Regions from separate parts of the Xylanimonas protaetiae genome, predicted to be linked through region 2. Evidence: riboswitches for the same ligand, from Rfam matches in the RefSeq annotation. Region 2 holds a riboswitch; each other region holds the start of a gene.

Evidence for each region. Region 2 has a riboswitch for S-adenosylmethionine ahead of ET471_RS03925 (ABC transporter substrate-binding protein). Riboswitches for the same ligand answer to the same signal wherever they lie in the genome.
Region 1: it holds a riboswitch for S-adenosylmethionine, as region 2 does, so the genes downstream of both, ET471_RS18130 (hypothetical protein) here and ET471_RS03925 (ABC transporter substrate-binding protein) in region 2, are expected to answer to the same signal.
Region 3: it holds a riboswitch for S-adenosylmethionine, as region 2 does, so the genes downstream of both, ET471_RS17430 (LLM class flavin-dependent oxidoreductase) here and ET471_RS03925 (ABC transporter substrate-binding protein) in region 2, are expected to answer to the same signal.

The regions. Positions count from the first base shown of each region.
Region 1 covers NZ_CP035493.1:626,277-636,458, forward strand. Annotated here, with positions in the region: gene ET471_RS02740 (type 1 glutamine amidotransferase domain-containing protein) at 1-429, shown strand, start outside; gene ET471_RS02745 (VOC family protein) at 492-1,460, shown strand; gene ET471_RS02750 (GNAT family N-acetyltransferase) at 1,457-2,032, opposite strand; gene ET471_RS02755 (CPBP family intramembrane glutamic endopeptidase) at 2,031-2,864, shown strand; gene ET471_RS02760 (sensor histidine kinase) at 2,861-4,024, shown strand; gene ET471_RS02765 (response regulator) at 4,021-4,677, shown strand; gene ET471_RS02770 (DUF2180 family protein) at 4,724-4,978, opposite strand; gene ET471_RS18130 (hypothetical protein) at 5,172-6,167, opposite strand; SAM riboswitch class IV at 6,216-6,333, opposite strand; gene ET471_RS02780 (OmpL47-type beta-barrel domain-containing protein) at 6,555-9,080, shown strand; tRNA gene ET471_RS02785 (tRNA-Ala) at 9,224-9,296, opposite strand; gene ET471_RS02790 (GNAT family N-acetyltransferase) at 9,369-9,914, opposite strand; gene ET471_RS02795 (hypothetical protein) at 9,901-10,092, opposite strand.
Region 2 covers NZ_CP035493.1:866,079-876,260, reverse strand. Annotated here, with positions in the region: gene purL (phosphoribosylformylglycinamidine synthase subunit PurL) at 1-133, shown strand, start outside; gene ET471_RS03955 (universal stress protein) at 210-1,091, opposite strand; gene ET471_RS03950 (cation:proton antiporter) at 1,155-2,447, opposite strand; gene ET471_RS03945 (CE1 family esterase) at 2,646-3,596, opposite strand; gene ET471_RS17880 (hypothetical protein) at 3,684-4,073, shown strand; gene ET471_RS03935 (GNAT family N-acetyltransferase) at 4,135-4,593, shown strand; gene ET471_RS03930 (NADP-dependent isocitrate dehydrogenase) at 4,664-6,883, opposite strand; SAM riboswitch class IV at 7,099-7,211, shown strand; gene ET471_RS03925 (ABC transporter substrate-binding protein) at 7,436-9,076, shown strand; gene ET471_RS03920 (ABC transporter permease) at 9,078-10,121, shown strand; gene ET471_RS03915 (ABC transporter permease) at 10,118-10,182, shown strand, end outside.
Region 3 covers NZ_CP035493.1:3,751,542-3,761,723, forward strand. Annotated here, with positions in the region: gene nrdD (anaerobic ribonucleoside-triphosphate reductase) at 1-1,087, opposite strand, end outside; gene ET471_RS17410 (L-lactate MFS transporter) at 1,297-2,853, opposite strand; gene ET471_RS17415 (polysaccharide deacetylase family protein) at 3,431-4,999, shown strand; gene ET471_RS17420 (hypothetical protein) at 5,006-5,671, opposite strand; gene ET471_RS17425 (MFS transporter) at 5,781-6,962, opposite strand; SAM riboswitch class IV at 7,133-7,243, shown strand; gene ET471_RS17430 (LLM class flavin-dependent oxidoreductase) at 7,278-8,423, shown strand; gene ET471_RS17435 (ABC transporter substrate-binding protein) at 8,516-10,182, shown strand, end outside; gene ET471_RS18295 (ABC transporter permease family protein) at 10,180-10,182, shown strand, end outside.

The DNA.
Region 1 (10,182 bases), 240 kb from region 2:
CTCGACGTCGCCGACGTCGACATCGCCGACTACGACGCGCTCTACTACCCGGGCGGGCACGGTCCCATGCAGGACCTCTCGTCGGACGCCGCGTCCGGACGGCTCCTCGTCGCGGCCCTGGACGGGGACGTGCCGCTGGGCATCGTGTGCCACGGCGCCGCGGCGCTCGTCGCGGCGACCCGCCCCGACGGCAGCGCCGCCGTCGCCGGACGCCGCCTGACGGCGTTCTCCGACGCGGAGGAGAAGCAGGCAGGCCTCGCCGACTTCGCACCCTTCCTCGTCGAGTCACGGCTGCGGGAGCTCGGCGCGGACGTCGACGTCGCCGACCCGTGGAGCGACCACCACGTCGTCGACGGCAGGCTCGTCAGCGGGCAGAACCCGCAGTCGAGCGCGTCCGTCGCGCGGGCGCTCGCGGCGCTGCTCGCGTGAGAGCGAGCCCGGGGGGCGCCAGGTGGTCGCCGTCGCGACGACCGCCCTGGAACACTCTGCGGATGACGAGCGGCGCAACCATCCAGGAGATCTCCTTCGACTGCCGGAACGCTGCCACGTTGGCGTGCTTCTGGGGCAACCTGCTGGAGCGTCCATGGGGCTGGCGCCCTGCACCCGGCGGCGTCGTGGACGCCGGCAGCACGCATCTGCTGTTCCAGGTGGTGCCCGAGCCGAAGAACTCCCCGAAGAACCGGCTGCACCTCGACGTCGAGGTCGACGACCTGGCCCAGGGCGTCGCCCGCGCGGAGTCGCTCGGCGCGACACGGCTCGACGAGTTCTACGACGAGGACGGCGATGGTTTCGTCGTGATGCACGATCCGGAGCAGAACGAGTTCTGCGTCGTGTCCCAGCCCGGTGGCGGCTGGTCCAGGCTGCTCGCCAGCATCGCGACGTCGCCCGGCGTCGACCCGTACGCCCTGCCGCCCGTCCTCCGGACGGCGAGCTTCACTCTCCGCCGGGTCCGCGAAGACGACGCGGAGGACCTGCTCGCCTGCTACGCGGCCCCGGAGGCCTGGCCGTTGTTCAACACCGACCACTGCACGTCCGACTTCCGCTGCGTCAACACGGAGCAGGTTCAGGAAGCGATCGCGTTCTGGCTCACCGACGGAGAGGCGAACCGGTACCTGCGGTTCGCGGTCGTGGACCGGACGAGCGGCACGGCAGTCGGCACGCTGGAGATGTTCGGCCGGCCCGCCGACACGTGGAACGACGTCGCCTGGGGCCTGCTCCGGCTGGACCTGGCGCCCGCGTTCGAGACGCCCGAGCACCTGCGCGAGCTGTTCGCCCTCGCTGACGGGTTCTTCGACCTGTTCGCCGTGGAGCGCATCCTCACCCGCGTCCCGGGGCACACGCCGCGGCACGAGGCGGCGCTCGGCGCCGCGTTCGCACCGTTCGACTGGAGCCGCCCAGGATCGACGGGTGCGTACCTGGCGAAGACGCGCAGAAGCAGGCCGGCTCTGCCGCGTCCCTAGGCGTCGGCCGCCTTCACCCAGCGGCTCCAGTCGTCCTGGGCCACGTAGCCCGCGGCACTCCACAGCGACTGGCCCAGCTCGTTGTGGTCGAGGACCATCGCGCTGAACCGCTCGGCGCCCAGCTCCCGGAACCGGGCCTCGGCGAGCTGGACCATGCGGCGCCCAAGGCCCCGCCCGCGCAGGCCCGGCTCCACCGCGAGCCGGTAGAGGTTGGCACGCCAACCGTCCCAGCCGGCGACGACCGTGGCGACGATCCTGCCGTCGAGCTCCGCGACGATGACGGCCTCGGGGTCCCGGGCGACCAGCCGCCGGACCAGGTCGGGCCGGTCCGAGGGCCGGGACGCGTTCTCGCCCGCCCGCAGCCAGAAGCCGACGAGCTCGTCGACGTCGGCGAGGGTCGCGGCACGGAAGGTCAGGGGATCCACGCGGGGCAGTCTCGCATCCGCCGGCCGTGGGCCGCGACAAGGCCCTGGACGCGCCACCCGGGCCGCCTGTCCCCCGTCGGAGCTACCGCGGATCGTCCACCCCAGGGCGATGTGACGAGAGCGGCCCGTCCCTAGCGTCGAGGACATGAAACTCCTCGCGCAGATCCTCGCCGTCGTGGCGATCTCCTTCGTCGGAAGCCTGGCCCTCGGCGCCGTGGCCTCCAGCGCCTGGCTCACGCTCGTCGTCGGCGTAGCGGTGGCCGTGGGCGCCGTGCTCGGCTACGGCTGGGTGGTGCGCCGCACCGAGCGGCGTCCCGCGTCCGAGGTGAGCCGGTCCGGCGCCGTCTCGGGGCTCGGCTGGGGCACGCTCGCCGGCGTCGCCCTGTTCACGCTGGTCATCGCGGCCATCGCGGCGCTCGGCGACTACCGGGTCTCCGGCCTGGGCTCGCCGAGCGGCGCGCTGGGGCTCGTCGGGATCATGGCCATGGCCGCGGCGACCGAAGAGCTGCTGTTCCGCGGCGTCCTCTTCCGGCACGTGGAACGCTGGTGCGGCACCTGGGTCGCGCTCGTCGCGACGGGGCTCGTCTTCGGCCTCGTCCACCTGTCCAACCCCCACGCCACGCTCGCGGGCGCGATCGCCATCGCCGTCGAGGCCGGTGGCATGCTCACCGCCGCCTACGTCGCGACGCGGCGGCTGTGGCTCCCGATCGGGCTCCACCTCGGCTGGAACTTCGCCGAGTCCGGCATCTTCAGCACCGAGGTGTCCGGCAACGGCACGCACACAGGCCTCCTCGACGCGACGATCTCGGGACCGGTCCTCGTGACCGGCGGCGAGTTCGGGCCCGAGGCCAGCCTCTACGCCGTGGTCCTCTGCCTAACGGCAGCGGCCGCGCTCCTCGTCGTCGCCCGACGACGCGGCCGTCTGGTGCCGATGCGGCTCCCCCGGCGTCGAGCCGTGGCCGCTACCCTCTCCCGGTGAGCGTTCTGGCCGAGAGCCGGCGCCGTTGGCGCCGGCTCCCCGTCGTCGTGCGAGACCTCGCGCCAGGGCTGGCGCTCCTGGTCGCCTCGCTGGTGCCCGCGCTCCGGCCGCACGGCATGCAGCTGGGCGACCTGCCTACGCGCCCGCTCGACGCGCTGGCCGCGGTCGCGCTCGCCCTGGAGTGCCTGCCCCTGGCGCTGCGACGGCGGTGGCCACTGGCGAGCCTCACGCTGGTGACGGGCGGCTTCGCCCTCGACCAGCTGCGCGCGTACCACCTGGTCACGGGCGCCGCGCTGGCGCTGTCGCTCGCGAGCACCGGGCTGCACCTGGAGCGTCACCGTCGCGCGACCGCCGCCGCCACGACCGCCGCGTACCTCGCCCTCGCAGCAGGGCTCACGCTGCGAGGCTCCGACGAGGGGGTCACGGGGTTCGTCACCTTCTTCCTGCTCGGCGTGCTCGCCTGGGTCGGCGGAGCCTGGCTCCGTGCGGCCCGCGCCGGAGAGGCCGAGCGGCGACGGCACGTCGCCGACGACGCGCTCGCCGCGGAACGGACGCGCCTGGCCCGAGAGCTCCACGACGTCGTGACCCACCACGTGACGGCGATGGTGGTGCAGGCCCAGGCCGCCCGCTACCTCACCGCGACACCCGACCGGCTCCAGCAGGCGCTCGACGCGATCGCGGACACCGGCCGGCTCGCCACCACCGACCTGCGGGACCTGCTCCACGTGCTGGACCCGCACCGCCCGGCCGCGGCCGGCGCGGGCAAGGCTCCATCGGTCGACGACATCGGCGCCCTGGTCGACCAGGCACGCCGGGCCGGGCAGCCGGTCGAGCTGACCCAGGACCTCGGCGCCACGACGGCCGCAGGGAGCGCCGGGCTCGCCGCCTACCGCGTCGTGCAGGAAGCCCTGACCAACGCCCTCAAGCACGCCCACGGCAGCCGCACGGTCGTCGTCGTCCACCAGCACGAAGAGGAGATCACCGTGGAGGTCGGCACCGACCCTGCCACCGCCCCGAGCCCGGCACCCGCCGGAGCCGGGCGCGGCCTGACCGGGCTGCGCGAACGGGTGGAGGCGCTCGCGGGAGAGCTCTCGGCCGGCCGGCGGCCCGACGGCGGCTTCGTCGTGCGGGCCCGCATCCCCCGGGCGAGCCGCTCGTGACCGCGGCCGTCCGGGTGCTGGTCTGCGACGACCAGGCGCTCATCCGCACCGGGTTCGCCACCATCATCGACGCCCAGCCCGGCCTGGAGGTCGTCGGGGAGTGCGGCGACGGCCGCACGGCGGTCGACCTCGCCCGCCGGCTCGCTCCGGACGTCGTCGTCATGGACGTCCGCATGCCCGTGCTCGACGGCATCCAGGCCACCCGCCTGCTCGCGGGCGCCGGCGTGGCGCACCCCGTCAAGGTGCTGGTCGTGACGACCTTCAACCTCGACGAGTACGTCTACGAGGCCCTGCGCGCCGGGGCCAGCGGCTTCCTGCTCAAGGACGCATCCACCGACCAACTGCTCCACGGCATCCGCACGATCGCCACCGGTGCCGCGCTCCTGGCTCCCGAGGTCACCCGGCAGCTCGTCGGCAGGTACGCCGCCCGCATCCGCCCGGCGGAGGCGGGGCCGGACGACGCCCTGACCCCGCGCGAGCTCGACGTGCTGCGCCTCGTGGCCGAGGGGCTGTCCAACAGGGAGATCGCGGACGCGCTCGTCATCAGCCCCGAGACCGTCAAGACGTACGTCTCGCGCATCCTGGCGAAGCTCCAGCTGCGCGACCGGGTGCAGGCGGTCGTCTACGCGTACCGACGCGGGCTGGTGACCTGACGGCGCGGTACGGGTGCGCCGCCGAGGGGACGTCGTCCTCAGGGCGTCAGACAGCGGGCACGAGCGCGGCGTCGACCCGCTCGGCGAAGCCGTTGTCCACGACGTACCCGTCGGCACACGCCCGGCAGAACAGGCGACGACCCGGCAGCCGCCTGGTCGAGGGGTTGCCCGGGCTCGTCACGGGCTCCGCCTGGTGGCCCGAGAGCGTGTGCTCGAGGCAGATCCCGGCACCGCAGCTGGAGCACACCGCCACGGCATCGGCCATCGCCGTCGCCTCGCTCGCACAGTCGAAACAGCGCATCACCACTCCTTGTCCTCGGCTTCCAGTCGGACACCGTAGCGGCGTGGCGGATCGTGCACGGAGCGTGTCGCTGGATGACGCACGACGACGACGTCGGCGCGACTGGGTCGGTCCCGCGTTCGAGAGGTTCCGGGCCCACGGAAGGCCGCTGACCAGGACGTTCCTCCTGGCCAACGGCCTTCTGAGGCGGGCCTCAGTCGGCGCGGTGCCGCTTCGTCCGCAGCCGCGCGTCGGTCGGCTGGCGGATCAGGTCGTCGTCGCCCGTCTCGCGCGGGACGAGGGAGAACCCGTCCGGCGTCTGCGGGTCGTAGAGCACGACGGCGTTGACCTCGGCGACATGGCGGAGCCAGCTGTCGAGACGGCGCTGGTCGGTCTCGCGCAGGTCGAGACCGGCCCTCCGGCGTGCCTCGACGCGCAACATCGCCAGGTTGTAGTTCGACCGGTGCTGGAGCGCGACCTCCCACGGGATGAGCTGGTCGTCGCGGGCGATGCGGGGCTCGAGGCCGCGCCGGAGCCTGACGTTCGACCACATCGCCAGGCCGGTCTCGATGCCGTACTTGCGCCGGTACTCCTCCTGGATCCAGCGGTAGGTGCGACCCTCCTCGATCCAGCGGATGACCTCGCGCTCGTCGACGATCTTGGTCGGTGCTGCCACAGCCTGTGCTCCCTTCTCGGTCGGGCTGGTCTTGACGTCGGCGGCGGACGCCTGGGTGTCGTTCGGTGGCGCTGAGGGGCAGTCGTGGTGGGCGCACCACGCGCGCGCCTCGGTCAGGTCGGTGGTCTCGGCGGCCACGCCGCACGACCCGCACGAGGCGAGGTACGGTGCACCGTCGTCGTCCTGGGCGACATAGACGGTCAGGTGCTCCCACCGGTGATCGCGGTGGCCGGTCCTGGCGTGGAGACGCTCGGGCATCTGGAGGACCAGACCGCAGGTGCACACGCGCCGGCCTTCGAGCCGCGTCCAGACGACGAGCCGGTGCACCTGCTCCTCTCGCGCGACGACGACGGCCTCCAGGGCAGCCCTGTCAGCCGCGGCCTGACGTCCGAGCGCCGCGTCGTCGAACATGAATGCTGCCCAGTCGGCCTGGTCGCTGCGCAGCCGAGACCCGCCCACGTCGACCACGCGGGGGTCGTACCGGTGGTCGCCCACCCGGTAGTCGTACCTGGACCCGGGGGTGTACTTCGTCATGCGTCCCTCCGTCGTCGGAAGGCTCACCCCGCGTTGCTGCGAGGTGCTGCCCCGTGCTTGGCCGACGTCGGACGACGTCGACCCGGGTCTTCTCCGGAAGGCACCGTGTCGGGAACGCGGTTGCCGTCAGCCCACGTCCGGAGGCGTGCGGGCTGAGCTCGTGACCTGGTCGCAGAACGTAGCAGACGACGCCGACAGGACGGCGCGGGTCAGGGCCGGCGTGCGGGACTGCGCCCGGACTTCACCCGGGCACCCGGCCGCGTGCGCGCCTCGGGGTTCCGCTCTCTCGTCCGATCGCCCGGGCCCTACGGGTGTCAGGTATCACCTGGGCGGGCCACCGCTCCTTCCACTCGCGGGCGTCCTGGCCCGCCCGTTCAAGGAGCACCCATGGCTGCGCGCAGTGTCACGATCAAGATCCAGAACGACTTCGACGTCGCCTTGTTGACCGACCACGACAGCATCCAGCACGGCACCTGGGGCACCGCGCTGCCGCCGCGTATCGAGCCCGGCACCACCGGCCAGGGGGTGGCGGAGTCGGACGGCGTCATGACGGGCACCGAGGGCACCGTCTGGTACCGCCTCGACATCCCGGGATCGACCGGTCTCGTGCGGTTCCACTGGGACAACCCTTACGTGGGCAGTAACAACTACGACCAGGGCGGTCCCGCGGTCGTGAGCGTGGTGCGTGTCGGCGACGGCGCCGGCAACGACTCCACCGCGCACTGGGTCGTGGCCGACGCCTCGACCACCGGCGACGGCATCCCCGACGCCTGGAAGACCGCCGGGGCGACGATCGACCCCGGCGGTGGCGTCGGCCCGCAGTTCGTCGACCTGCCCGCGATGGGCGCCACGGTCGGCAAGCCCGACCTGTTCGTCCACCTGGACTGGATGGAGGACGGCACCCACTCACACCGACCCAGCGACGCGGCGATCAAGCTAGTCGTCGACGCCTTCGCGGCGGCGCCCTACATCGCCCGTAACGGCGCGGTCGGCATCAACCTGCACGTCGACGCCGGCCCGAGCAGCATCATGAGCTTCGGAACCGGAGCCACCTGGGGTGGACTCAGCCGGGCGGCGGCGGTCGGCGAGGTCACCCAGCTGGGCACCGGGACCGTCGACGCCGACAACGGCCTTGTCGACTACGACTGGACCGAGTTCGACAAGCTCAAGAACCGCACGGGCGGCGTCGTGAAGTCCGGCCGCGCGCCGATCTTCCGGTACGCGGTCGCGGCGCACCAGCTGGCCTCGGCCGGCAACAGCGGCGTCGGCCGGCAACCGGGGTCGGACTTCATCGTCAGCCTCGGCACGTTCGCAGGCGTCACCGACATGCAGACGGCTGGCACCTTCATGCACGAGCTCGGCCACAACCTCGGGCTCGACCACGGCGGCACCGACGGCGTGAACAACAAGCCGAACTACCCGAGTGTCATGAACTACGTCTGGCAGTTCTCCGGGATCAGTCGCGGCGGCGTGTTCGTGCTCGACTACTCCCGAGTCGCTCTCGCGTTGCTCAAGGAGGCCGCGCTCAACGAGACGGTCGGGCTCGGTCCCGGCGCGATCGGCTACGCGACGGCCAAGTGGGTCCCTGGCGTGGGAGGGGCGTCGGGCGCGTTCGTGAACGTCGCCAACGCCGCCGGACCGATCGACTGGGACGCCGACGGCGTCGCAGACAAGCCCACGGTGCCCTTCGATGTCAACGGCGACGGCACTCAGGCCGATCTGCAGCCATGCAACGACTGGCTCAACGTCAGACTCCGGGGCGGCGCGATCGGCGCCGGTGGCTACACGCCGCCGCCGATGGTCACCTCCGTCCCGCGAGAGCTGACGCCGGCAGACCAGGCGCGCATCCTGCCGCCGGACGGTACCGCGCCGGTGACGACGGCGAGCGTCTGGCCCATGCCGAACGCCGCTGGCTGGAACCGGACCGCCGTCACTGTCACGCTCACGGCGACCGACGACATCTCAGGCGTCGCGCGCACCGTCTACGACGTCGACGGCGTCGGGCCGACGACGTACATCTCGCCCGTGCCGATCGGCGCCGAGGGTGTGCACCCGTTGGGGTTCTCCTCGATCGACCACTCCCAGAACGCGGAGACGCGGCACGAGACCACGGTCAGCCTGGACCTCACCGCGCCCGAGGTGGTGATCAGCTACGACCCGCACGCCGACGATGTGGTCGTCGAGGGTCGCGACGGCCTGTCGGGTGTCGTCACGAGCCCGGTCGTGCCCGTGAGTCGGTCCGACGTCGAGTGGACGCCGTTCGGCTCCGACGTCGCCGAGCTCCGGGTCTACGAGGTGCGCGACCACGCCGACAACGTCACCACGCTCTACCTCAAGATCCGGTGCTCGCCGTTCGCGTACGAGGCGAGCGTGCTCGCGCTGCGGTACGACGACGACCGGCGTCGCGGCCACGCACGCGAGGAGCAGCCGCTGGCGGAGGTGGCCGAGCCTCGCCTGGAGGACCGAAACAGCTCGCGAGCACCGCGGAACACGATGGTGTTCGAGCGGCTGGTCGGGCGGAGCGCGGCGGTTCCGCTGCTGGGGGTGCGCCAGCTCGTCGCCATCGGCGAGGGCGATGCGCGCCGGACGGTGAAGGCTCGCTGGGACGCGCTCGACGACTACACGATCCTCGTCCGCGAGTCCGGCACGGGGTCGTGCGGGCCGTGCCGACAGGGCCGGGAGCGGGACGAGCGCGAGCAGGAGGAGCGCGAGCGGGAGCGTCGTCGGTCCGGGTGCTGCTGCGACGACGAGGGCGACGGTGACGAAGGGGCTGACGAGGACGGGAGCGACCACGGCGGCAGCGACAGCGCCGATGCACCGTGCGGCCCGACCGTGGTGTCCGAGACCGACCTGCGGGGACTGCTCGTGCTGCACGTGATGTCCGAGGACGGGCGGTTGCACGTGCTCGAGTAGCGCTCCCTCCACGCCGTTCTCGGCGTGCAGGGAGAATCTCACGTGGAATCACGGTCGTTCAGGCCCTCTCGCTGGAGGACCTCCGGGGAACGTCGAAGGCCGCTGACCAGGACTTTCATCCTGACCAACGGCCTTCCAAGGAGTGGAGCTAGGGGGATTCGAACCCCCGACCTTCTCATTGCGAACGAGACGCGCTACCAACTGCGCCATAGCCCCAAGGTGCGCCCTAGGTTAACACCCGACGGCCCGGGTTCTCCAAATCGCCTGCGACGCCGCGCGCACGGGCGGTCACGGCGCGCGCCGCTCCACAAGGATCGTGTCGCGCCACTGCCCGGCCAGGGGCCCGTAGGTCATGAGCCCGATGCGTTCGCGGCGGCCGACGACGCGGAACCCGTGCGTGGCGTGCAGCCGCAGGCTGGCGGTGTTCTCGGGGAAGATGCCGGACTGGAGGGTCCAGGCTCCGGCGTCGTCGGCGGCGGCGACGAGCGCGTCGAGCAGCAGGCCGCCGACGCCGCGTCCGCGGGCGGCGCGCGCGACGTAGAGGGAGTGCTCGACGACGCCGCGGTACACCTCTCGGCTGGAGACAGGTCCGGCCGCGGCCCAGCCGACGACGTCGTCACCGGTCGTGGCGACGAGCCGCAGGGCAGGGTGCTTGGCGGCGTCGAACTCCGCCCAGGTGGGCGGAGTGGCCTCGAAGGTGGCGTGGCCGCCGGCGATGCCCTCGCGGTAGACGGCCTCGACGGCGGGCCAGTCGGCGGGCGCGAGCGGCCGGACGGCGACGGTCGTCGCGTCGCCGCCGGTCGACGGCACGAGCGCGGGCTCAGCCGGCGTCAAACCTGTCCTCGCCGGTCCGGTCCGGGTCGTCCACGGGGGACGCGCCCAGCTCGCCGCGTGCGGCGCGCTCCATCTTCTCGACGAAGCTCTCTTCCTCCACCACCTCGGTCACCACCACCTCGGTCGCGGTGATGACGACCTCGGTGACCTCGTCCTGCTCCGTCCCGTTCCCGCCCATCGTGGACCCCCTCGTCTCGTCTTCCCACGGTAGCCATGGATCGGGGCGTGCGACATCGCAGCGCGAACCTCGCATCCCCCAGAATGAGGT
Region 2 (10,182 bases):
CTCCGCGGCGGGCGTCCCGGTGCTCGCGATCGGCACGACGGGCGGCGACGCCGTCGTCGTCGACGACGTGACCGTCGCGCTCGACGAGGCCCGCACGGCCCACGAGGGCACGCTGCCGACGTACTTCGGCTGATCCCGACGGCGAAGGGGCCCGGTTCGCCGTCTCGGCGGGCCGGGCCCCTTCCGTGTCCGCGGGTGCGGGAGTGCGGTCAGCGCACCACGGTGACCGGGCAGGCCGCGTAGTCGAGGACCTGGCGGCTCACCGAGCCGAGCAGGAGGCGGCCGAAGCCGCCCAGGCCGCGCGAGCCGACGACGACGCGGCCGGCGGTCGCGGAGGCGTCGACCAGCGCGGCGGCGGGGGCGGCGTTGACGACGGTGCGCTCCAGGCGGCCGGCGGGCAGGTCGATGCCCGCGGCCTCGACGGCCCGGTCGAGCAGCTCACGGGCGTGGCGCTCGTAGTCCTCGCCCGAGGGGATCCCGGCCCAGGTGCCGGGGAGCGGGGCGAGGCCTGACGTCTGCCACGCGTACACGACCTGCAGCGTGCTGCCGGTGCGGCGGGCCACCTCGGCGGCGTGCCGCACCGCGAGCACCGACGCGAGCGACGAGTCGACGCCCACGACGACGCGCGGGCCCGACGCGACCACGTCGCGGGGCAGCAGCGCGGTGCCGTCGGACGTCGCGGCGGCCGTCACGGCGGGGACCGCGGCGTCACCCGCGTGACGCACCACGGTGACGGGGACGCTCGCCCGCTCCACCACCTCGGCGCTCACGGAGCCGAGCACCAGGCGCCCGAGCTTCGACAGGCGGCGCCGGCCGAGCACCAGCTGCTCGCTGCCCTCCGCGGCCTCCAGCAGCGCCTCGCGTGCGGACCCGGCGACGGCCACGACCGACGTCGGGCAGGCGGCACCGACCCGCCGCTTCGCCTCGCCGACGAGCTGCTCGGCCCACACCGTGCGGCCCTGGGACGGGTCGTCGCCGCCCGCGCTGACGGCGGTCAGCGTCGTGCCGCGCGACGTCGCCTCGGCGAGCGCCCAGTCGAGGGCCTCCCGGGCCTCGTCGGTCTCGTTGATGCCAACCACGATGCCGCGCATCGCTCACCTCCGGGGTGGGGGCGGCGCCGGGTAGCACCGCCGAACGGGTCGAAGAGCCGGGTCTCAGCGCTCCGGGGCGGGGACGGGACCGTCGTCGTCGACGGCGGTCTCCGCGGTCACGGCCTTGGCGGGGTCGAAGCCGCGGGCGCGGTTGGCCAGCATGAGGCCGATGGTCGGGAACACCAGGGCCGTCACCTTGGCGCCGCCCACCATGGCCGCCGCGTACGGCGTGCTGAAGGCGCCCGCCTCCAGGCCCAGGTGGCCCATGACGACGACGACGGCGAGGCCCGTGCCGACGAGCAGCGAGGTGGCGGTGCGCTCCTGGAGCGTGGAGCCCTTGGGCAGGGTCAGCGAGCCGGGGACGCCGCGGGCCAGGAACTTGAGGATCACGAACACGGGGAGGAACCACAGCGCCTGCGGGGAGGCGACGAGGCCCGCGAGGTCGAACGTCACGCCCGCCCACACGAAGAACAGCGGGATGAGGAAGCCGTAGCCCAGCGCCTTGGCCTTGCGGAACAGGATGTGCTGCTCGGCCGGCGAGGTCTTCTTGTTCATCGCCTGGACCAGGATGCCGGCGGCGAACGCGCCGATGAGGCGGTCCACGCCCATGGCCACGGCCAGCAGCACGACGGCGCCGACCACCAGCACCTGGAGCCGGATGCCGAACTGGCCCGAGGCGTCCATGGTCATCGACTGGATCCTGCGGAAGACGAACGGCAGGCCCCCGCGCAGCAGCCACAGCAGGACGGCGATGATCGCGCAGAACGCCAGGTGCATGAGCGTGGCCCAGAGCGGGCTGTGATCGCCGGAGACGTCGCCGACGATGAGCGCGACGGCCACGAGCGGCGCGAACTGGCCGATGACGCCCGCGGCGATGGTCGCCTGGCCCACCTTGGTGGTGATCTCCTGGGCGTCGTTCATCATCGGGTAGATGGTGCCGATCGCCGTCGAGACCACGGCGCCGCCGATGAACACCGCGGTGACGAAGGCCGACGTCGAGCCGCCGAAGTCCACCACCGAGGCGAGAGCGAACATGGCGCCGACGGCGATGACCAGGCACAGCAGCCACGACGTCGTCGCGGTGCGCAGCGGGCGGCCCATGAGCTTCTTGAAGTTCGTCTCCTGGCCCGCGAGGAAGAACAGGGCGACGACGCCCATGACGCGCAGCCAGTCGACCAGCCCGCCCGGGGTCACGACGGCGAGGCCGAGGACCGAGGGGCCGATGAGGATGCCGAGGAACATCTCGAGCACGGCGACGGGAACCCGCACGAAGCGGGAGAGCACGGTGTAGAGGATCGGCGCCAGCACGGTGGCTGCGACCATCACGACCAGCGTGACGAGCGTGGTGCGGTCCATCGGGACACCCTTCGAACGGCCTGGGAGGGAACGAGCAAGGCCTTGCGCACAGGCGCGAGCCCTGGCGACACGTCGGCGGGCACGCACCGCCAGTGTGGCGCGGCGACCCCGCGGCGTCGCGCGGTTGGCCGCAGAGGCGCGGGCCACGGGCTGTGCGAGGGCGTTCCCGGGCCACCCTGCCCGGTGGTGCGCCGGGGTTCAGGCGGCGCGGCCGTGCGCGAGCAGCCAGCCGACGATCGCCGTGCTGGCGCCCGGCGTCCAGGAGGGCACGTGGTAGCCGCCGACGACGGTCCACAGGGCGACCTCGGCGCCGCCGTCGCACCCCGCCGACGTGCTGACCGTCGTCTCCGCGCCCGGGCGGGCCTTCTCGAGGTCGAGCGGGGCGCCGGTGGTCGGCGCCGCCGTGCAGCCGTCGAGGGTGCGCCACGCGTCGACGGTCGCCTGCGCACCCGGGTAGCCGCGCCCAGGCCCGTTGCTGCCGCCCGTGAAGGAGATCGTCTCGTCGGTGCTGCCCTGCACCTGGAGCACGCTGACGGACCGGGAGGGCGCGCACGCCGCCGGGTCCTCCGCCTGCTCGCCCGCGACGGACACGACGGCCGCGACCAGGTCGGCGTGGTCGCACGCCATGCGCAGGGCCATGAACCCGCCGTTGGAGTGCCCGACGACGAAGACGCGGCCCGGGTCGACGGCGTAGCGGTCCTCCACGGTCGTGATGACCTGCGCCAGGTACGCGGAGTCGTCGACGTCCTTGTCGTCGAAGTCGCAGCACGCGTTCGTGGCGTTCCAGAACTGGTCGCCGCCCGAGTCCGTGGTGCCCTCCGGCGTGGCCAGCAGGAAGCCCTCCTGCGCGGACCGGTCGGCCAGGCCGAGGTAGCCGCTCAGCTCGCCGCCGTCCGACGTGTAGCCGTGCAGCCCCACGACCAGCGGCACCGGCGTGCTCCCGTCGTAGCCAGCCGGGACGGTGAGGGTGAAGGGCCGGTCCCCGAGCGCGATGGGCCCGGAGGTGCCGGCCGCGACGACGGCCGGCGTCGACGTGGCGCCGGAGGTCGCCTCGCCCGCCGTGCCCGAGGTGGGCCCGGAGCACGCGGAGAGCGCGAGCAGGGCCACGGCGGCCAGGGCAGCGCGGAACAACGGCGTCGTCGTCGGCATCTCTCGATGATGACGCAGGTCAGGGCACGTGCGCCAGCCCTTTCCGTGCGGCGGTCGCGCTCGTATCCTGGTGTCCAGGAGGTCCTGATGACGCCGCGGATCGAGCTTCTCGTCGTCGTCGCCACGATCTGGGTGCTGGTCGTCGCGACGGCCCTGGCCTGCGCCGCGTTCCGGGAGCGGTCCCGACGTCGGGAGCGGGAGCGGCGCTCCCGGGAGGGCGACCCCCTCGACACCCTGGTGCTCCAGCTCCGGCTCGGCCAGATGGCCGCCGAGATCCAGCAGCTGGCCGGGTCGCACGGGTTCGCCGCCGCCCACCACACGCGCGCGGCGCAGGCCGCCTACGACGCCCTGCTCGCGGAGGCGTGCCGCCGCGCGGGGCTCGACGTCGTCACGCCGCTGCGGGCGACGGAGGTCTCGCGGGAGTCGGAGCGGCTGCGCGAGGAGCTGGAGCTGACCTCGCGCGGCTGGAGCTGGTGAGCCCGGCGCCGATGGCGCCCCGTGCCCGTCCGGGCCGGAGGGCCGCTGGCACACTGCGGCGATGATCAGTGTCGAGCGCGCCGAACCCACCGACGCCCACGTCCTCTCCGCGACGTCGGTGCTCGCCTTCGAGGACGACGTCAACTACGGGGCGCCCCCGCCGCCCGGCGGCCCGCCCGGGTACGACTCCCCGGACTGGCACGAGCAGGCCTTCCGGTGGGGGCACGTGTACCGGATCGCCGAGGACGGCGTCGTCGTCGGCGGGGCGATCCTCATCCCGCGCGGCGCGGACGCCATGGAGCTCGGGCGGGTCTGGCTCGTGCCCGAGGCCCAGGGCCGTGGCCTCGGCCGGCAGGTGATGACGCGCCTGGAGGAGCTGTACCCCGCCGTCCGGCGCTGGGGCCTCGAGACGCCGCCGTGGAACTGGCGCACCCAGGCCTTCTACGCGGCGTGCGGCTACACCGAGGTGCGCCGCACGGCGGACGACGTCTTCTTCGCCAAGGAGATCCCGGGCGCCTGACGCCCGACGACGGCGAGGCCCGCCGGTCGCGTGGTGCGACCGGCGGGCCTCGCCGTGCGTGCCGGGTGCGTCAGAGGGACGCGAGGGCCCCGTTGAACGTGGCGCTCGGGCGCATGACGGCGCTCGTCAGCTCCGGGTCCGGGCGGTAGTAGCCGCCGATCTCGGCCGGGGCGCCCTGGACCGCGAGGAGCTCCTCGACGATCTGCGCCTCGGACGCCGCCAGCGCGGCGGCCAGCGGGCCGAAGGCGGCCGCGAGCTCCGCGTCCGTCGTCTGCGCGGCGAGCTCCTGGGCCCAGTAGAGGGCCAGGTAGAAGTGCGAGCCACGGTTGTCGATCGTGCCGAGCTTGCGGCCCGGCGAGCGGTCCTGGTCGAGGAACGTGCCGGTCGCGCGGTCGAGCGTGTCGGCGAGGAGCTGGGCGCGGGCGTTCGACGTCGTCTGCGCGAGGTGCTCGAACGACGCCGCGAGCGCGAAGAACTCGCCGAGCGAGTCCCAGCGCAGGTAGTTCTCCTCGACGAGCTGCTGCACGTGCTTCGGGGCGGAGCCGCCGGCGCCCGTCTCGAACAGGCCGCCGCCGTTCATGAGCGGCACGATCGAGAGCATCTTGGCCGACGTGCCCACCTCGAGGATCGGGAACAGGTCGGTGTTGTAGTCGCGCAGCACGTTGCCCGTCACCGAGATGGTGTCGAGGCCCGCGCGCATGCGCGCGAAGGAGAACGCGGTCGCCTCGGCGGGGGCCATGACGTGGATCTCCAGGCCGTCCGTGTCGTGCTCCGGCAGGTACTGCTCGAGCTTGCCGATGAGGTTGAGGTCGTGCGCGCGGTGCGCGTCCAGCCAGAACACCGCGGGGGTGCCCGAGAGGCGGGCGCGGCGCACGGCCAGGGCGACCCAGTCGCGGATCGGGGCGTCCTTGGTCTGGCAGGCGCGCCAGATGTCGCCGGCCTCGACGTCGTGCGCGAAGAGCACCTCGCCGGTGCCGTCGACGACCTCGACGCGGCCCGCCACGGGGATCTCGAAGGTCTTGTCGTGCGAGCCGTACTCCTCGGCCGCCTTGGCCATGAGACCGACGTTCGGCACGGTGCCGATGGTGGCCGGGTCGAGTGCGCCGTGCGCACGGCAGTCGTCGATCGCCGCCTGGTAGACGCCCGCGTACGACGAGTCGGGGATGACGGCGAGCGTGTCGTGCTCCTTGCCGTCCGGGCCCCACATCTTGCCGCCGCCGCGGATCATCGCCGGCATGGAGGCGTCGATGATGACGTCCGACGGGACGTGCAGGTTGGTGATGCCCTTGTCCGAGTTGACCATCGCGAGGGCCGGGCCGGCGGCGAGCCCGTCGGCCACCGCCTGGCGGACCGCCTCGCCGTCCGTCATCGACTCCGTCGCGGCGAGCAGGGCGCCCAGGCCGTCGTTGGCGGAGACGCCCGCGGCACGCAGCGAGTCGCCGAACTGCTCGAACACGGCGGGCAGGAACGTCTCGACCACGTGCCCGAAGATGATCGGGTCGGAGACCTTCATCATCGTGGCCTTGAGGTGGGCGGAGAAGAGCACGCCCTCCTCCTGCGCGCGCGAGATCTGCGCGGCGAGGAACGCGCGCAGCGCGCGCACCGACAGGAACGTGCCGTCCACGACCTCGCCGGCGAGCACGGAGAGCCCGCTCTTGAGCACGGAGACCGTGCCGTCGTCGGCGACGAGGCGGATCGTCAGGGTGTCGTCGGCGGGGATGACGACCGACTTCTCGTTGTGGAAGAAGTCGCCCTCGGTCATGGTCGCGACGTTGGTCTGCGACGTCGGCGACCAGGCGCCCATGCGGTGCGGGTGCGCCTTGGCGTACGCCTTGACCGAGCCGGGGGCGCGGCGGTCGGAGTTGCCCTGGCGGAGCACGGGGTTGACGGCCGAGCCCTTGACGCGGTCGTAGCGGGCGCGCACGTCGCGCTCCTCGTCGGTGGCCGGCGCCTCGGGGTAGTCGGGCACGTCGAAGCCCTGCGCCCGGAGCTCGGCGATCGCGGCCTTGAGCTGCGGCACCGACGCGGAGACGTTGGGGAGCTTGATGATGTTGGCCGTGGGCTCCTCGGCGAGGCGCCCGAGCTCGGCGAGCGCGTCCGGGACCTGCTGCTCCGGGGTCAGGCGCTCCGGGAACTGCGCGAGGATGCGCGCCGCGACGGAGATGTCGCGCGTCTCGAGCTCGACGCCGGCCTGGCCCGCGAAGGCCTGGACGATCGGCAGGAACGAGTACGTCGCCAGCAGCGGTGCCTCGTCGGTGTGGGTGTAGATGATCGTGCTCGGACCGGCCATGGGCGGCGTCGCTCCCTGGTGCGTCGGCGCTGCTGTGCAGCGGGGCGGAGTTTTCTCGACATCAAGATACTTCAGCGCGCGCGGGCGTCTCGCATCGACCGGGGTGGACCCTTCTGCGGGACGCCGTCTCGCCATGTGAAATAGATAATGTTGAGTGTTGCCCTCAACAATGTCGATTCGTAGAGTCCTGCGTACCGGGGTCCCACGGCCCCGGTGGTCATGAGCTCCGACGTTCAGCCCCGGCTTGTCGGACGGCAACCCCCCGCGTGGGTGGGTGCCCCGGGTGAGGACCAGGTTCGCCGGCACCGTCGGCGAGACAACACGCGAACCCCGCCCCGTGCGGGACAGGAGGAGAAGCAATGAACCGGAGCCTGTGTCGTCGTAGCTGTCGCTGACACGCGACGCCGCGACCTGCGGCCCGGGGCGGCAGCCCCGCAGCACCTCCCGACACCGCCCCCTGGCGGTCCCCCTCGACCCCGCTGCCCGTCGTCGTCCTGACGGGTCCCCTCGGCCTACGCCGCGCCTTGGCGTACCCCCTTCCTGGAGACACCCATGCCTCGAACCGTCCCCGCACGCTGGCGCCTCGCCGCCGCAGCCCTCGTCGTCGCCCCCGCGCTGGCCCTCACGGCCTGCGCCGGACCGGGCACCGCCGCCGGGGGTGCGCCCTCCGCCGACGCCGGCACGCCCGTCGAGGGCGGCACGCTGCGGTTCGCGCTCGGCGCCTCGCCGTCGGGCGTCGACCCGCAGCAGGTGGGCTCGAACGTGAGCATCTACATCGCCCGCCAGCTCGCCGACTCGCTGACCGACCAGGACCCGGAGACGGGCGAGATCAAGCCCTGGCTCGCCACCTCCTGGGAGGTCAGCGACGACCTGACGCAGTTCACGTTCCACCTGCGCGACGACGTCACGTTCTCGGACGGCACGCCGCTGACGGCGACGACGGTCAAGGCGAACTTCGACGCCCTCACCGGCCCCCTCGGCGCGTCGGCGCCGCTCGCGGCCAGCTACCTCGCGGGCTACCAGGAGACCAAGGTCGTCGACGAGCACACCGTCACGGTCGTGTTCGCGGCCGCGAACGCCCAGTTCCTCCAGGCCAGCTCGACCGTCACGCTCGCGATCCTCTCGGACGCCACCGCGACCGCCGACCCGGCCGCCCGCCTCCAGGGCAAGGTCGTCGGCTCCGGCCCGTTCGTCCTGAAGTCGTACACGCAGGACCAGGGCGCCGTGATCACCAAGCGCGCCGACTACGCGTGGGCCTCCGGCGTCGCCGACCACGAGGGCGCCGCCTACGTCGACGAGATCGACTTCTCCATCGTCCCCGAGTCGGGCGTCCGCGCCGGCGGCCTCGCCTCCGGCCAGTTCGACGCCGTCGGTGACGTGCTGCCGCAGGACGTCCAGCAGATCTCCGGTGCGGGCGGCTCGCTGCTCACGCGCACCAACCCGGGCGTCGTGTTCGTCCTGCAGCCCAACGTCGCCAGCGGCCCGCTCGCCGACGTCGCGGTGCGCCGCGCGGTGAGCCAGGCGATCAACCGCCAGGAGCTCGTCGACACCGTGCTCTCCGACGCGTTCAAGCCCGCCACGAGCGTGCTCGCCTCCACCACGCCCGGCTACGTCGACCTCTCGAAGGACCTCGCCTTCGACGCCGACGCCGCGACCGCCGCGCTCGACGCGGCCGGCTGGGCGAAGGGCGCCGACGGCGTCCGCGAGAAGGACGGTCAGAAGCTGTCGTTCGACGTCATCTACGCCCCCAACTTCACCGGCTCGCAGGCCGTGCTCGAGCTCGTCCAGCAGCAGCTCCGCGCCGTCGGCGTCGAGCTGGAGCTGCGCCAGCTCACCCAGGCCGAGCAGACGGCCGCCCAGAAGAGCGGCGACTACGACACGTACTACTACAACGTCACGCGCGCCGACGGCGACATCCTGCGCCCGCAGTTCGGCGTCCAGGGCAGCAACCTCAACAAGCGCGGCGCCGACCCGGTGCTCGACGGCCTCCTCGCCGGCGAGCTCACGCAGGCCGACGCCGCCGCGCGCGCCGACGCGATCGGCAAGGCCCAGGAGGCCGTGCTCGACCAGGTCTACGCCATCCCGCTCTTCGAGCTCGCGCAGTCCATCGGCGTCGCGAAGGACGTCCACGGCGTGACCTTCGACGCCTCCAGCCGCCTGCTCTTCCACGACGCCTGGATCGCGGGGAAGTGACATGACGCGCTACGTCCTGGGCCGGGTCCTCGCGGCCGCCGCCGTGCTGTGGGCCGCCTTCACCGTGTCGTTCGTGGTGCTCTACCTGCTCCCGTCCGACCCCGTGAGCGTCATGCTCGACAACGCGTCCGCCGGCCAGTCCGTCGACCCGGCCCAGGTCGCGGCGCTCCGCGCCCGCTACGGCTTCGACCAGGGACCGCTCCAGCAGTACCTGTCGCAGCTCGGGCACACCCTGACCGGCGACCTCGGCACCTCGCTCTCGAGCGGCGCCCCGGTGCGCGAGCTCATCGGCCAGGCCCTGCCGCAGACGGCGGCGCTCGCGGGGCTCGCGCTCGTGATCGCCGTCGTCGTCGGCGGAGGCGTCGCCCTGCTGGCCTCCTGGACCCGCTCCGACCGGCTGCGCGGGCTGCTGCTCGCGCTGCCTCCGCTCGGCGTGGCCGTGCCGGGCTTCTGGGTGGGGCTGCTGCTCCTCCAGCTCTTCTCCTTCCGCTGGTACTGGTTCCCCGCGGTGGGCAACGAGGGCTTCGCGTCCCTCGTGCTCCCGGCCGTCACGCTGGCGATCCCGGCGTCGGCGTCGGTGGCCCAGGTGCTCGCGCAGGGGCTCGACGCCGCGTGGCGCTCGCCCTACGTGGAGACGGCGCTCGCCAAGGGCGCCACCCGCACCCGCGTGCTCACGCGGCACGTGGTGCGCAACGCGGTGCTCCCGGCGCTGACCGTGCTGGGCGTGCTCGTCGGCCACCTGCTCGCGGGGTCCGTCGTGGCCGAGACCGTGTTCTCCCGCCAGGGCTTCGGGCGGCTCGTCGAGGAGGCGGTGACCGTCCAGGACATCCCCGTGGTGCAGGGCCTCGTGGTCGTCGCGGCCGTGGTGTTCGTGCTGGTCAACCTGCTCGTCGACCTCGCGTACCCGCTGCTGGACCCGCGCATCGACCTGACGGCGGCCGCGGGCCGCGGCCTGCTGCGCCTGCCGCGGCGCTCCCGCTCCGCCGGGGTGCCCGGCCGCGCCGCCGTCCCCGCCGCCCCCGCCGAGCTGAGGAGTGCCGCATGAGCGTCCTGTCCGTCGTCCGCGCCCCGTCCGCCGGGGCCGCCGCGGGAAGCCCGACGACGGC
Region 3 (10,182 bases), 970 kb from region 2:
CCAGGTTGACGCCACGCTTCAGCGTGAAGATGAGCTTGGGGAAGATGGGAGTCCTGCCTTCGGCCCCGAGCCCCTTTTCCTGGACCAGAAGAATGGCTTTCTGAATCTCGCGCTCGAACCACGAGGTACCCAGACCCAGGCCGATAGAGACGAAAGGAGTCTGCCCTTGCGTGCTTGCCGTGGTATTGGTGTTGAACAGGAGGGTCTGGGCGGAGTCGTAGATCTCCTTGACGGTGAGCGCGCGTGCATACTCTTCGCGCGCGACCTCGTCAGAGATCCATCTCTCACCCGTCGCGAGGTGCTTTCTGTAGGACTTCTCGGCATAGGGGGCGAGCACCAGGTCGATCGTCTCGATGGTCACACCGCCGTACTGCGACGACGACACGGCGATGATGAGCTGCGCCAGCTGCGACGCGGCGGTCTCGATGCTCTTGGGCGACTCCACCTGGGCGTTTCCCATGGTGAAGCCGTGCGCGAGCATGTCCGCGAAGTTCGGCAGGTCGCAGTTGTTGAACGGCGTGTAGGGCGAGTAGTCCAGGTCGTGGAAGTGGATCTGGCCCTTGATGTGGGCGCTCGCCACGCGCGGCGGCAGCATCGCGAGGCCGCGGGCCTTGGCCACCGAGCCGGCCATGCGGTCGCGCTGGACGTGGAAGACGCGCGAGTCCTTGTTGGCGTTCTCGTTGGCGACCTCGTTGTCCTGCAGGCGGCCGACCTGGTGCTCGACGCTGAACTGCTGCTGACGGCGCAGGTCCTTCTCGAGCCGGTACGTCGCGTAGATCTCCGCGACGTCGCCGTGCCCAGTCTCCATGAGGGTCTGCTCGACGATCGCCTGGATCTCGTAGACCTTCGCGTTCGTCGGGAACCGGCGGAAGATCTCCGCGTCCACGGCGGCGACGACGGCGGCCAGCTCTGCCTCGTCGACGGCGTCGTCCCACGCGCGCAGCCACGCCGGCCGGATCGCGTCCCGTACCCGCCGCAGGTCGTACGTGGTGCGCGTGCCGTCCCGCTTGATCACCGTCGGCGCGGCGACCAGGAAGGTCGGGGAGTCAGGGTTCACGTCGACGTCGAGCTGCGTCACTACAACCACGGGCCTTCCTCAGCGGGTTCGACCACAAGATGTTGTGGTCCGACCAAACGGTAGACCCGGCGACAGCGTCTCGGCGGCCGTCACCGCGTCCCGAGCGGTGCGTCGTCGGCGGATGTTTCTCACACCCCTGCGGACGTGCGCGCCGCCCTCGGATGTGGTTTGGTGCGCGCCGCCGCCCGGCCGACCGCCGGGCGGCGTCGCGCGGCCCGTCAGGTGAAGAGCGCGACCGCTTTGATGACGGTGGTGACCAGGCCGTAGGCCAGGCCACCCACGACCACGACCCACAGCACGCGCGGCAGCACCGTCGAGAGCGTCCCGCCGCGGGCGAGGAGCTGCTCGGCCGACGTCGGCGCCGCGACCCGCGACCGGCGCAGGCGCCCGGTCGCCGCGTGCGCACCCGTCCGCGGCGCCGGGCCGGCGTCCGCCGGCGTCGTCGCGACGGCCGCGACCGGCTCGTGCCAGCGCTGCGCGACCGGCCGCACCAGCAGGTTCGCGACGAAGCCCACGCACAGCAGACCGGCCATCACGAGCATCGACATCGCGTAGAGGTCGGCGCCCTCGCGCCCGGCGGCCTTCTGGTGGTCGGCGATGGAGTTGACGATGAGCGGCCCCGCGATGCCGGCGGCCGACCAGGCCGTGAGCAGCCGGCCGTGGATCGCGCTGACCTGCATCCCGCCGAACATGTCCTTGAGGTAGGCCGGGATGGCGGCGAACCCGCCGCCGTAGAAGCTGATGATGATCGCCGCGAACAGCACGAACAGCACGATCGACGACGTCCCCACCTGGGACAGCAGCACGTACACGACCGCTCCCACGCCCAGGTACATCATGTAGATCCGCTTGCGCCCGACGACGTCGGAGAACGTCGACCAGCCGAACCGGCCGCCCATGTTGCACAGGGACAGCACGCCCACGAACCCGGCGGCGACGGCCGCCGCCGTGCCGGGGAAGAAGTCCTGCACCATGGGCGCCGCCTGCTCGAGGATGCCGATGCCCGCGGTGATGTTGCAGAACAGCACGACCCACAGCAGCCAGAACTGGGGCGTCCTGATGGCGTTCTGCGCGGTGACGTTGCCCTGGCAGATGAGCGCCGACCGCGGCTTCTCGGGCGGCGTCCAGCCCTTCGGCCGCCAGTCGGGGTGCGGCGTGCGGATGGTCGCCGCACCGGCCAGCATGACGACGACGTCGATCGCCGCGATGGTCAGGAACGTCGGGATGATCGCGTTGACGGGGTCCGCCGCGAACGACTCGAGGAACAGGTCCGTCAGCGGCGACGCGATGAGCGCCCCGCCGCCGAAGCCCATGATCGCGAGCCCCGTGGCCATGCCCGGCCGGTCGGGGAACCACTTGATGAGCGTGGACACGGGCGACACGTAGCCGATGCCCAGGCCGATGCCGCCGATGCCGCCGTACCCGAGGTAGAGCAGCCAGAGCTGGTTCGTGGCCACGCCCACCGACCCGACGGCGAAGCCCAGGCCCCAGCACAGGGCCGCCAGCACCATCGCCTTGCGCGGTCCCACCCGCTCGACCCACGTGCCGCCGAACGCGGCCGAGAGGCCCAGCATGCCGATCGCGATCGAGAAGACGATCCCGATCTGTGTGAGGCTCGCGTCGAACCGGTCGACGAGCGCGGTCTTGAACACGCTGAACGCGTAGACCTCGCCGATCGACAGGTGGACCGCCAGCGCGGCCGGCGGGATGAGCCACCGGTTGAAGTCGCGCGGCGCCACGGCGCGGCTCTTGTCCAGGACCGACAGGATGCTCATGCCGGATCCCCCTCTCACACGTCCACGGCGGTGCCGGGGCACCATTGCCGGGCACCGTAATCGACCCCCATCGCGCGGCCGGGCCGTGTCGCGCAACGGTCGGTCCGGTCACGGAAGGACCAAAGCTCACCCTGCGGGAAGCCTCGGCGGGCCCCGCACCTGGCTATGGTCACGCCGTCCGGCCGCGTCCGTCTGCCCTGGTGAGAGGCCCACGGCACCGTCATGACGACGTTCGACGCCGAGCGCCTCGCGGGCTGGACGCCGCTCAGCACCGTCGTCGGCCTCGTCCTCTCGATCGTCGCCTGGCTGGTGCTGCGCGGCGCGCTGCGGGCGTTGCGCGCCGACGGCGCGCCGACGGCGCGACGCCCGCGGGCCTGCCCGCGCTGCCCGGCCCCGACTCCCCGCGGCGCCCGACGGCGCGACGCCGCAGGAGCAGGCGCGCCAGCGGCTCGCGTGGATGGCGAAGCGGTCGGGGCTCCTCGGGCGACGCTGACTCCCGGCGACCGCCGCGCGCCGCAGACCGACGTCCTGCGCGCGCCTGCCGCGCCCCGCCCCGGACTCCGCCGATGCTGGGGGCATGGCTGGCCGGATCCTGCGCCGCGTCGGCGTCGCCCTCGCGGCGTCGGTCGTCGTCGTGCTCGGGGCGCCGCTGGCCGTCGACGCCGTGGCCACGGACCGCCCCGTCGTCGGGCTGCGGCTCGCGGACCTCGCGCGCTCCGAGGTCTGGTCCGACGGCGCCGCCGCGGCGCGGGCCGTCGCCGACCAGCGCGCCGCGACCACGCGGACGCTCACGGCCGGGTCCGCCACCCACGACCCCACCCTCGCGACGCTCGGCCTGGTGGACCCCGCCGACGAGCTGCACGACCGGCTGCTCGCCGCCGGCCGCGACGGCTCGTTCTGGGACGACCTCGTCACGCAGACGCGGGCGGTGTGGGGCCTCGAGGAGGTCATCCCGCCCCGCGACCGGCTCGACCCGGACCGGCTCGAGGCGGCGCTCACCTCGCTGGCCGACGAGGTCACCGCCGCGCCCACCGACGCGTCGATCGCCTACGCCGCCGGCCGGGTCGTCGTCCGCCCGGACGTCCCGGGCCGGCGGCTCGACGTCGACGCCGCCGTCGAGGCGGTGACCGCCGCCGTCCGCGACGACGCCCCGTCCGTGGACCTGCCCACGGCGCCCGTCGCGGCCGCGGTCACGTCCGCCGACCTCACCGCCGCCGCGGCCACGGTCGGCACCGCCGTCGAGCGCCCCCTCGTGCTCGCCGCGGGCGACACGCGCAGCACCGTCGCGCCCGACGCCGTCTTCGCCGCGCTCCCCGTCACGGTCGCCGGCGGCGTCGCGTCCGTCGGGGTCGACGCCGCCGGGCTGGGCGCCGACATCGACGCGGTCGCCGCCCTGACCGACCGCCAGCCCGCGCTGCGCATCGTCATGACCGGCACCGTCGTCGCGCCGGGAGCCGAGGGCGCGCGGCTCGACCGCGCCGCGGCCTCGCAGGCCGTGCTCGCCGAGCTCCAGGCGCGCGCCGCGGGCGGCGGCTCCGACGTCGTCACCCTCCCGGTCACCGCGCTGCCGTTCACCACCGTGGAGGCGACGCCGGGCGCGTTCGAGGGCGACCAGGCCGTGCACCTGACGTTCGACGACGGGCCGGGCGGGCACACCGAGCAGATCCTCGACATCCTCCGCGCGAAGGGCGCCCACGCCACGTTCTACGTCGTCGGCGACAGGGCGCGCGAGCACCCGGACACGGTGCGGCGCATCCTCGCCGAGGGGCACCGGCTCGGGAACCACTCCACGACGCACGCCGACCTGACGAAGGCGACGCCGGAGGCGCTCGCCTCCGAGCTCGCCACGACGCAGCAGCTCCTCACCGACATCACGGGCGTGCGCCCGACGGCGTTCCGGCCGCCGTACGGTGCGGTCGACGCCGCGGTGCGAGCCGCCGCCGCGGCGGAGCACCTGTCCGTGGACCTGTGGACCGTCGACCCGAACGACTGGCGCAACCCCGGCGGCGCCACCGTGCGCGACCGGGTGCTGGCCGCGGCGAAGCCCGGCGACGTCGTGCTGCTGCACGTGCTGAACCAGAGCACGGTCGACGCGCTCCCCGGGCTCATCGACGCCCTGCGCGCCGGCGGGCGCCCCGTCGACTGAGACCCGTCAGGCGGACGGCGGCCGCACGCCGTACGTGAGCGCCAGGTCCCAGGGCGTTACGTCCCAGGTGAGCGCCACGTCCCACATCATGCGCCAGACGACGGCGAGCGTGGCGTCGGAGCGCGGCGCCGCGACCGAGGCGACCGGCTGCCCGGCCGTGACGTGGTCCGACCAGAACTGCGACCCCGCCGGGGCGGGCGCGGCCTCGAGGCGGATCTCGTCGTCGGCCGCGACGAACAGGCAGTACGGCTCCGCGGGCGCGTCCCAGCCGCCCGCCTCGAGCAGCAGGTAGCCGCCCGACGCGACCGTGAAGCGCACGGCCCGTCGGAGCCCGTCGGCGACGTCGTCCATGGTCGTGTCGCGGGGCTTGCCGGGCGTGCCGAGCGGGATCGTCACCCCGTCGAACGCGCCGCGCGGGTCGGCGTCCGGGGCGCGGGTGCGCGGCGCGAGGACGAGCACGCCCCGCTCCTCGTCGAGCAGGGCCACCTCGCGGAAGCGGCCGTCGGCCCGCTGCGTGCGCGCGAGGAGCCCCTCGTACATCGCCCGGCGCAGGCCGTCGTCGTCGAGGGACCACAGGCGCGGCCGGTCCGTCCACGTCGTGACCAGGCCGCCCGCGCACAGGCTCAGCTGCGCGGGGACGAGCTTCGACCGGGCGTCGGGCGTGTCGTTCACGCCTCCATGGAACCAGCGACCGGGCGGGTCGGCGCGGGCACCGTCTCCGTCTGCGGCGTCATGGGACGCCCTTTGCCTTGCGCGGGTCAGGTGGCCTGCCTTGCGCGGGTCAGGCGGCGACGGCCGGCGAGGACGCCGTCCGCCGCACCACGCGCTCGCTCATCACGGCGACCAGGACCGTGAGCAGCAGCATGAAGGGCGGGAACAGGCCGATGTCGACATGGTTCGCGACGAGCCCGAACGCGGGCGGCATCGCGATCGACCCGGTGTACGCGGCCGCCATCTGGACGCCGACGATCGCCTGGGAGTTCTCCGCGCCGAAGTTGCTGGGCGTCGAGTGGATGATCGCCGGGTAGATCGGGGCGCACCCGAGCCCGGTGACCACCAGCCCGTTGAGCGCGAGCGCCGTGCCCGGCACGGGCAGCCACACGGCGACGATGCCCACCACCATGAGCGCGAGGCCGAGCCGGATCATGCCCCGGTCGCCCACGCGGTCGGCGACGAAGCCGGCCAGGAACCTGCCCACGGTGATGCCGAGGAGGAAGAACGAGGCGTAGCGCGCGGCGGTCGCGGTCGCGACGCCGCGCTCGATGGCCAGGTACGACGCGCTCCACAGGATCGCGGTGCCCTCGACGGCGCAGTAGCCGAAGAACGCGAGCAGCAGCGACTTCACACCGCGGATGCGCAGGATCTCGGGCAGCCGCAGCGCCCGCGCCGTCGTGCGCAGCTCCGCGGTCTGCGCGAGCTGGCCGCGCCACAGCGGCAGCGTCGCCACGAGGATCGCGCCGATGCCGAGCTGGAGGAACGCGACGGTCCGGTACCCGCCGGACCAGCCGTGCTGGGAGCTCAGCGCCTGCGACATGATGAACGGGCTGATGACCGTACCGACGCCCCAGAAGCAGTGCAGCCAGTTCATGTGCCGCGAGCTGTAGTGCAGGGCGACGTGGTTGTTGAGCGCGGCGTCGACGGCGCCCGCCGACAGCCCGAACGGGACCGCGAGCACGAGCAGCGGCCAGAACGACCCCACGAGCGAGAACCCCAGCAGCGCCAGCGCCGAGACCAGCACCGACACGGCGGTCACGCGCCCCGCGCCGAACCGGCGCGTCAGCCGGTCCGACAGCAGGCTCGAGACGATCGTCCCCGCGGAGATCACCATGGCGATCAGCCCCGCATACGACAGCGGGACGCCGAGATCCTGCTCCATCGCGGGCCAACCGGAGCCGAGCAGGGAGTCCGGGAGCCCGAGGCTGATGAACGCGAGATAGATCAGCGCGAGCAGGAGCGTGGCCATGGGGACGACACTTCCGGCAAGCGCCCCTGGTCGGCAACCGGTGCGCGGCGCCACTTTCTGAAGCGAAACTGTCCACAATGCGGGAACTCATTTCCTTCCGTTGACGACGACGGCAACAGTTCGTACCTTCCCGTTCTGCCAGGTCAGATGCGATCTGGCACCGCCTCTGCGGTCATGAGTCCCGACGCCAAGCCCCGGCTCGTCGGGCGGCAACCCTCCCCTGTGGCGGGGTGCCCCGGGTGACGACCAGGCGCACGTCTTCGCGTGCGCAAGCACAGCCCACCGGGCTCCAGCGCCCGGGGAACAGGAACTGCGATGAGCGACGCCCTGCGCCTGCACTGGTACCTCCCGTCGGCGGGTGAGTCCCGCGACGTCCTGCACGGCGGCACCAACATCGCGCCGGTCGACGACGGCGCCCCGACCGCCCCGTATCGCGCACCGTCGCTGTCGTACCTGACGCAGGTCGCGCTCGCGCTCGAGGAGACGGGGTTCGAGTCGGTCCTGGTGCCGACGGGCTCGTACTGCGAGGACCCGTGGGTCCTGGCCGCGTCGCTCGCCGCCGTGACGAGGAACCTGAAGTTCCTCGTGGCGCTGCACCCGCGCACCACGACGCCCGCCTACACCGCCCACCGGGCCGCCACCCTGCAGCGGATCTCGGGCGGGCGCCTCTCCCTCAACGTCGTCACCGGCGAGCCCGGCCCCGAGGCCTGGAAGCACGGCGACTTCGGCGACAAGGAAGACCAGTACGCCCGCACCGACGAGTTCCTCGACGTGTACCGCGCGCTGTTCCGCGGCGAGACCGTCGAGCGCGAGGGCCGGCACGTCACGCTGCGCGACGCCACGCTCGACACCGTGCGCGGCACGCCCGTCCCCGACCAGCCCGAGGTCTGGTTCGGCGGCTCGTCCAGCTACGCGGGCGACGTCGCCGCCAAGCACGTCGACGTGTACCTGTCGTGGCTCGAGCCGCTCGACCAGCTCGCGGAGAAGATCGAGTGGATCCGGGGGCTGGCCGCGGCCCAGGGCCGCGAGGTCCGGTTCGGCGTCCGGTCCTGGGTTCTCGTCCGCGACACCCACGAGCAGGCCGAGCGCGACGCTCTCGCGCTGCTCGACGGCGTCGACGCGGCCAAGCAGGCCCAGTTCCGGTCGTTCCTCGTCCAGCGTCAGTCCGTCGGCCAGCAGCGCGGGCAGGCACTCCTGGCGGACGCCGACGTCACCCGTCCCGAGAGCCTCTGGATCGCCCCCGGCGTGTGGGGCGGCTTCGGCCTGGTCGCCGGAGGCCCCGCGCTCGGGTTCGTCGGCTCGTTCGACGACGTCGCCGACCGCCTCGAGGAGTACCGCCGCATCGGCGTCTCCGAGGTCATCGTCTCCGGGTTCCCCAACCTCGAGGAGACCCGCTGGGTCGGTGAGGGCCTGATCCCGGCGATCCGTCGCCGCGAGGCCCTGGTCCCCGCCGGCGCCTGACCTCGGCGCCTGTCCCCTGCCTTATCCCCTGCTCCACCCCGCCACGGCTGCGCGGCCACGACCGTCCGCAGTCACACCCGTGAGGACTTCCCATGCCCATCGTCACCACCCGATCGACTCGACGGACCGCCGCGGCCGCGCTGACGCTCGCCGCAGCCCTCGCGCTCGGCGCCTGCTCGGGCGGGTCCGCCGCCTCGACCTCGGCAGGCGGCACGGCCCCGACGGGGACCCCCGTGGACGGCGGCTCCCTGACCTGGGGCGTGAGCGTCGAACCGGTCTGCTACAACCCGCAGCGCTCGGGGCAGCAGAACTCCTACCCGATCATCCGCAACTTCGCCGAGTCGCTCGTCGGCAAGGCCGCCGACGGCACGTACACGCCGTGGCTGGCCAAGTCCTGGGACATCTCCGACGACGAGACCGTGTACACGTTCCACCTGCGCGACGACGTGACCTTCTCCGACGGCACCCCGCTGACGGCGCAGATCGTCAAGGACAACTACGACCTGTTCGTCGCCGACGGCTCCACCCTCAACGCCCGCCCCTACTTCGTCGCCTACGACCACTCCGAGGCGACGGACGACCACACCCTGGTCGTCACGCTCAAGCAGCCCGACGGCGCGTTCCTCGACGGCGTTGCCACGATCAGCTCGGCGATCCTCGCGCCCACCTCCCTCGCCGTCGACGGCGACCTCTGCCAGCCGAGCGCCGAGCTCATCGGCACCGGCCCGTTCACCGTCAGCGACTGGCAGGCCGGCCAGCAGATCGTCTTCACCAAGCGCTCCGACTACGCCTGGGGCCCCGGGTACGCCCAGCACACCGGCCCGGCGCACCTGGACAAGGTGACGTACCGCTACCTGCCCGAGGCCACGGTCCGCACGGGTGCGCTGACCGCCGGCCAGGTGGACGTCATCGAGAACGTCCAGGTCACCGACACCACCGTGTTCAAGGACGCGGCCGGGTTCCAGTACCTCACCGGCCCGACCACCGGGACGGCGTTCAGCCTCAACATCAACACGCGCATCGCCCCCGCCGACGACGTCCGCGTCCGCCAGGCGCTGCGCGACGGCTTCGACCTCGACGCGCTGATCCAGGGCCAGTACCTCGGCACCGTCCAGAGGGCGTACTCGAGCGTCGGCCCGGACAGCCCGTACTTCGACAAGGACCTCGTCGGCACGTGGGGCAACGACGTCGACGGCGCCAACGCGCTCCTCGACGAGGCCGGCTGGACCGGCCGCGACGCCGACGGCTACCGCACCAAGGACGGCACGCGCCTGACCATCGTCGTCGGGTACCCCGAGCCGTACGTGCGCGACGAGCGGGACGTCCTGCTCCAGGCCGTCAAGGCCGAGCTCAAGGAGAACATCGGCCTGAACCTGGACGTCCAGATCATCACCGGTGCGGCGTTCTCCGACGAGCTCGCGAAGGGGACGTGGACGGTCTACCCGAACACGCTGCCCACCGCCGACCCGTCGAACCTCTTCCGCAACGTCTTCACCAGCAACGGCTTCCTGTACGCGGGGGCGACGCAGGCGACCGCCGGCCTCGACGAGCTCGTCGCCGAGAGCCGCGCGTCGCTCGACCCCGCCACGCGCAAGAAGGCGCTCGACGCGATCCAGGCCGCCGTCGTGGACGACGCGCGCTACGTGCCGCTGTACCACCCGGTATACACGGTGGCCGCCAAGGACACGGTCGGCGGCCTGTCCTTCGAGCCGCAGCTCGACTCCCCGGCGAGCTCCTACGACGTGTGGGTCCAGCAGTG